One region of the Nocardioides fonticola genome, then DNA from elsewhere that is predicted to be linked to it. Evidence: riboswitches for the same ligand, from Rfam matches in the RefSeq annotation. Region 1 holds a riboswitch; the other holds the start of a gene.
The links. A riboswitch is a leader RNA that binds a small molecule or an ion and turns the genes downstream of it on or off. The one in region 1 is predicted to bind thiamine pyrophosphate.

Region 2: linked by a shared signal. The riboswitch ahead of thiM (hydroxyethylthiazole kinase) and the one ahead of ABD671_RS03510 (thiamine ABC transporter substrate-binding protein) in region 1 are both predicted to bind thiamine pyrophosphate.

The regions. Positions count from the first base shown of each region.
Region 1 covers NZ_BAAAZH010000006.1:58,504-61,703, forward strand. Annotated here, with positions in the region: gene ABD671_RS03505 (ABC transporter permease) at 1-287, opposite strand, end outside; gene ABD671_RS03510 (thiamine ABC transporter substrate-binding protein) at 287-1,381, opposite strand; TPP riboswitch at 1,371-1,488, opposite strand; gene ABD671_RS03515 (hypothetical protein) at 1,785-2,390, shown strand; gene ABD671_RS03520 (helix-turn-helix transcriptional regulator) at 2,433-3,080, opposite strand.
Region 2 covers NZ_BAAAZH010000017.1:60,804-64,003, reverse strand. Annotated here, with positions in the region: gene thiD (bifunctional hydroxymethylpyrimidine kinase/phosphomethylpyrimidine kinase) at 1-177, opposite strand, end outside; gene thiE (thiamine phosphate synthase) at 174-830, opposite strand; gene thiM (hydroxyethylthiazole kinase) at 827-1,633, opposite strand; TPP riboswitch at 1,622-1,726, opposite strand; gene ABD671_RS12615 (hypothetical protein) at 2,020-2,787, shown strand; gene ABD671_RS12610 (TetR/AcrR family transcriptional regulator) at 2,885-3,200, shown strand, end outside.

The DNA.
Region 1 (3,200 bases):
AACCGGCGTCCGGGGAAGTCGAGGCGGTGCAGCACGAAGGCGGCCGGCAGGCCCAGCAGGGTGGCGATGAGGGTCGCGGCCGCCGAGGACCACAGGGTGAACCGCACCACGCGGTGCACCCGGGCCCGGCCGAGCACCTCGAGCACCGCGCCGGGGTCGTAGCGGCCGTCGACGACGAATCCGCGGTGCACCATGCCGGCCACCGGCAGCACGAAGAACACCGCGAGCACGACGACCGGCACCGCGGCGAGGGCCGCGAGCTGGAGGTGGGCGCGGCGCATCGGCATCAGCCGCCGATCAGGTCGTTCCACTCCCGCAGCCACGTGTCGCGCTGGGCGGTGATGTCGGCCGGGTCGACGCTGTAGGGCTTCTCGGGCTGGACGGCGAAGCGCGCCCAGTCGGTCGGCAGCGCGGTGTCGGGCAGCACCGGGAAGACGTACATCGAGTCGGGCAGCGCGGCCTGCACCTGCGGGCTCTGGAGCCAGGCGACCACCGCGGCCGCGCCGGCCGGGTTGGCCGCGCCCTGGAGGACGCCGGCGTACTCGGTCTGGCGGAAGCAGGTGTCGAGGAGCGCGTGGGTGGTGCTGCCGCCCTTCCCGTCGGTGGTGAAGGCCGGCGAGGAGTCGTAGGACAGGACGATCGGCCGGTCGCCGCCGCCACCACCGGCGGTGAAGTCGACCTCGTAGGCGTCGGACCAGCCGCTCACGACCTTCGTGCCGTTGTCGAGCAGCGCACGCCAGTAGTCCTGCCAGCCGTCCTCGCCGTAGGCCGCGATGGTGGTGAGCAGGAAGGCCAGTCCGGGCGAGCTGGTGGTGGCCCCGGGCGTGACGAACAGGTCGCGGTAGCGGGGGTCGGTGAGGTCGTCGAGCGAGGTCGGCGGGGTGATCGTGCGGGCCGCGAACCAGGCGTCGTCGACGTTGACACACACGCTGGCGGTGTCGATCGGCGCGAGGGCGTGCTCGTCGTCGCCGGGCAGGTCGTAGGCCGCCACGCCGTCCGCGGACGGCGTCCCGGGGGCGAAGACGTCGGCGTCGAGCGCCCGGGAGGCGAAGGTGTTGTCGATGCCGTAGGCGACGTCGGCGACGGGGTCGCCGGCCGCGAGCACGAGCTGGCTGGTGAGCACGCCGGCGTCGCCGGTGGAGCGGATCGTCAGATCGATGCCCGACTCCTTCTCGAAGGCGGCGATGAGCTTCTTCGGCAGGCTGAAGGAGTCGTGGGTGAGCAGGACGACGCGGCCGCCGGCGGTGGCGCCGGCCGAGGGGGAGGCGTCGTCGGCGGCGCCCTCGTCGGCCGACCCGCCGCTCAGCGAGCAGGCGCCGAGCGCGAGGGTCAGGACGGCGGCCCCGAGGGCGGTGGAGCGGGCACGGGTGCGCAGGATCATCGGAACTCCCTTCGCCGGTGTTAACCGGAGCAGGTTCGGAGGGTCTGCGGCTGGCCCGCACTCTCAGCACCGCGCCGGATCGGCCGGGTGCTCCCCTGTCGTTGGTCGATCCGGATGGTAGCCGGTGGCCCCGACCGCGATGGAGTCGGCGGCGGCCCTCACCGTTCCAGGACGAGTTGCCAGGCGAAACCGATCCGGCGGGAGGGACCTCGACCACCGAGCGTGAACCCACCCGCCGTGCGACGCTCGACACCACCCGCCGTGGAGAAGGACAAGGCCCCGGGGGGTTTCGCTGGCCGTAGCCGCTACGCCGTGGTTCCCGGGGCTCTCTGTCGGAGCCGAACTCTACGCTCACGAACAGAGAGATCCACCCCTTCGAGGGGAGCGACATGCCTCGGGAGCCGTGGGCGTTGCCGACGTTGCTCTCGCCTGCCCGGATGACTCCCTACCTCGCCGCGAGCGAGGGCGACTGGGATGCCGCTCTCTCTCCCTCTACGACTGGAACACCTCACTGAGCGCCGCGTTCTTCGAGTCGATCCACTACCTGGAGGTCGGCCTGCGCAATGCTCTCGATCTCGCTGCCTTCGCGCACATCGGTCGAGCCTGGCTGATGCCGACGCAGGAGGTGCTGACGGCCAGATCGCAGAGGGTCGTCGCGACCGCACTCGCCCACGCCAGTGGTCCCGAGGTACCTCACGGCAAGATCGTCGCCGAGCTGCCCTTCGGCTTCTGGTGGTCGCTCCTCGCAGACGAGTACAACCGCCGCCTATGGCAGCCCGCGCTTCGGCACGCCTTCGATCGACCGGTTCGCCGACGGACTCTCCACAGCGAGCTGGACGAAGTCCGTCGCCTGCGGAATCGCATCGCTCACCATGAGCCGATCCATCGACGCCCGCTGGCGAACGATCTCGCGCGCGTCCTCACCCTCGCCGAGCGGGTCAGCCCGCACCTGGGTGACCACATCAGTCAGACGACGCGGGTCTCGGACGTGCTCGGTCAACGGCCGTGACCAGCGTCGCGCCGATCGGCTCCGAACGCCCGTCAGCGCAGGTCAGCGCCCGTCGTCGACGGTGGCCAGCGGCGCGAGCCCGTGCTCCATCCCCCAGGCCACGGCCTGGGCGCGCCGCGAGACGTCGATCTTGCGGTAGGCGGTGCGGATGTAGGTCTTCACCGAGTTGATGGAGAGGTAGAGCCGCCCGCCGATCTCGGCGTTGGTCAGGCCCTGGGTGACCAGCGAGAGGATCTCGGCCTCGCGCGGGGTCAGGTCGAAGTCGGTGCCGGACCCGGCGGCGGAGACCGCCTTCAGGGGGCCGCGGTCGACCGGCGTGCGCACCGTCAGGACGTCGTCGCCGGCGTGGATCGACTCCAGGGCGCCGACGAGCTCCTCGGCGGGCAGCGCCTTGGAGAGATGGCCGGCGAAGGACCCGTAGCTGGCGCCCTCGGACCGATCGCGCCAGGAGTAGATGACGGCGCGCCGCTGCGAGCCGGTGATGAGTCGGCGCAGGACCTCCTGGCTGGCCGGCGACTGGTGCACCGGCTCGTAGAGGATCACGTCGAGGGACGCCGGCTCGCGCAGAGCGGTGTCGAGGTCGAGGAGCTGGACGCGGCCGGCGTAGGGGCGCAGGAGTGCCTGGAGGCCGGCGGCGGCGAGCTCGTAGGTGTCCACGAGGGTGACGCGGACGGGGCGGGCGGGGCTCACGGGCCGAACCTATCCGACACCGCGCCCGGACTCGCATCGGCCCGACCCCGCAGGCGCCCGGGAGGAGAGCCCGGAAAACGGATCGGGGCGGCGGATCGAGATCCGCCGCCCCGACGCTCA
Region 2 (3,200 bases), on a different contig from region 1:
CCGGGTGACCCCGAGCGTGCTCTGCGCGGTGAGCCCCGTCAGCACCGCGCAGCCGTAGCCGCCGAGGGCGGCGAAGGTCTTGAGGTCGGCCTGGATGCCCGCACCGCCGCTGGGATCCGAGCCCGCGATCGTCAGCGCCACCACCGGATGGCCGGCCGGCCGCATCCGTGCGCTCATGCGGCCGCCTCCCGCCAGCGCGCCCGCAGGGTGGCGGCCGCCGCCCCCGGATCGGGTCGTCCGCAGATCGCGGAGACGACCGCGATCCCATGGGCTCCGGCCGCGCGCACCGCGGCGAGATCGGCGCGGTCGACGCCCCCGATCGCCACGCAGGGCAGGGGAGTGGCCGCGCAGACGCGGGCCAGGCCGTCGAGGCCGCAGGGCGCAGCGGCGTCCGGCTTCGAGGCGGTCGCCAGCACCGGCCCGACCCCGAGCAGGTCGACGGTGCCGGGCGGCAGCGCGCTCGCCTCCTGCGCCTGCTCCGGGGTGTGCACCGACAGTCCGAGGTGGGCGCGGGGGCCGAGCAGTCGCCGGGCGGTCACGGGGTCGAGGTCGGACTGCCCCACATGGACGCCGTCCGCGCCGATCGCGAGCGCGACGTCCACGCGGTCGTCGACGATGAGCGGCACCCCGGTGCCCCGGAGGTCGCGCAGCAGCGCCTCGCCCAACGCCACCAGCTCGCGGGTCGTCGCCCGCGGATCCCGCACCTGCACCGCCGTCGCCCCGCCCGCCACAGCCGCGCGCACGGTGGCCAGGACGCCGTCCGGGCCGCCGCACAGGGCGGTGTCGGTGACGAGGTAGAGGGTGGGATCGAGGACGACGCGCGCCCTCACGCCGACCCCGCACGCGTCGCGACGCTCCCGGCGTCGACGGCGGCGAGTCGGTCGAGCAGGGCGACGGCGAACGTGCCGGGCCCCGACGATGCGGCGGCCGCCTCCTCGGCGGCGACGCACAGCCACGCGGTCGCCGCGGCGGCGGCCAGCACGGCGTCGTCCTCGACGGCGGCGCAGGCGGCGACCAGTGCCCCAAGTGCGCATCCGACCCCGGTGACGCGGGTCATCAGCGAGTGCCCGGCCGCGATGCGCACGACCCGGTCGCCGTCGGTGATGAGGTCGCGGGGCCCGCTCACCGCCACCACCGTGGTGTGACGGCGCGCGAGGTCGCGCGCGATGTCGGCGACGTCGTCGGGTGCGGCCAACGAGTCGACGCCGCGTCCGCCCGCACCGCCGGCGAGTGCGGCGATCTCCGAGGCGTTGCCACGCACGACCGCGGGACGGCGTCCGAGCAGCTCGCCGGCCAGCGCCGTGCGCACCGGCAGCACGCCGATCGCGACCGGGTCGAGCACCCACGGCACGCCCGCGCGGGCCGCGGCGCCCACCGCGGCGTCGATGCCCCCGATCTGCACCGGCGTCAGCGTGCCGAGGTTGACCAGCAGCCCGCCGGCGACACCGGCGAGCACGCCGGCCTCCTCCGCGGTGTCGACCATCGCCGGGGAGGCGCCGGCGGCGAGGAGCACGTTGGCCGTCACGTTCGTGACGACGCTGTTGGTGATGCAGTGCACCAGGGGTGCGTGCGCACGCACGCGGTCGACGACGTCGGCCAGCCCGAGGGCAGGGGTCGGTGCGGTGGTGGTCATGGGCGTCCCTTCGCTAGCACTACCTAGACAGGTTCGACGGGTGCTTCTCAGCCCTGCCGGTCGACGACCGGCACGGCGCCCCGCGCCGAGATCGACGGTACCCGCGCGCTGGTGACCGCCCGCCGTCCCCTGGGATGGGGCGGCTGCGGCGGTTGCGACGGATGGTGCGGACGGGGTCGCAGCGTCGCCGCCGACTGCGTCGAGCGGGTGACCGGCGACCTCCCGAGGGGCGATACTGGTCCTCCGACGACTGCTCCTCGTCGGTCTGGTCCCGGATCCCCCCGAAAGCCGTGATGACCGCACCTCCCCCTCCCCCTGTCCACCCTTCCCACGCAGCACCAGCCCCCATAGCCCCCAGCTCCGGCCCCGCCGTCCCGACGGGTCGTGTGGTCGCGTTCGCCGGCGCCCGCCCGGGCGTGGGCGCGACCGGCGTCGCGGTCGGCGTCGCCGCGCTCGCGGCCCGTGCCGGCAACCGCGTGCTGCTCCTCGACGCGGTCGAGGACGGCGTGCTCGCGCAACGCCTCGGCGCGCGCCCGGACGCCGTCACCGGCGGCCCGCTGGAGGTCCGGCCCGGGTTGCGGCTGCTGCGCGCCCCGGCCGACGCCGCGCGCGTCCACGGCCGGTCGGCCGACCTCGTGGTCCTCGACACCGGTGCCGGGCCGGCCGGACGTCAGGCGGTCGCGGCCGTGGCCGACCACGTCGTCCTCCTCACCGCCCCCGATCCGCAGGCGATCGAGCGGCTGATCGCCGAGGTCGACATCGGCCCGCGCGCCGAGGTCGCGGGGCCCCGGCTCCTCGGCGTCGTCGTGGTCGGCCTCCCCGCCGAGCCGCGCCAGCCCTTCGTCGAGGTGCGGCGGCTGCTGCGGGGTCGCTGGGGCGAGACGCTGCCCGTGCTCGACCGTCCCGTGCGGTCGGCTCCGTTCGCGGCCTGGCTGGCCCAGAGCCACGCCCTCCCCCTCCACGAACTGCTGGAGCGCCCGGACGTCGTCCCGGCCGGCCATCCGCGCCGCTCGGAGATCGCCGGACTCGCCGCCGACCACCGCCACCTCGGCCAGGCCCTGATCGAGGCGATCACCCGTGCCGAGGACCACCCCGCCGAGGGCTGGGCGATGCGCTGGAACCCGCCGTTGCGCTCGTCGTCCCGGTCGGCCTGATCGCCGGGTCGGACGCCGGGGTCGGAGGCCGGGTCGGACGCCGGCGGGGACCGCGGTTCTCGACCCTGCGGGGCGGACTGATGTCACCATGTGCCGCGTGAGTGGAGTCCCCGTTGCGTCGATCGACGTCGTGACGGACGGCGTGTTCTTCACGGCGCCAGGATCGCTGCCGCGGGGTCGCAACGCGCTTCCGCGCGAGCAGGTCGCCGCCGCACAGCGCGAGCGCATCCTCATCGCCGCCACGGAACTGCTCGCGGCCTCGGGGGCGGCCGAGGTGGGCCCGAAGGAGATCTGTCTACGGGCGAAGGTCTCCTTGAGTTCCTTCTACGCCATGTTCCCCTCGCGCGATGCCTGCGTCTTCGCCGCCTACGACCGATTCATCGAGGTACTGCTCGGGCGGCTGATCGCGATCG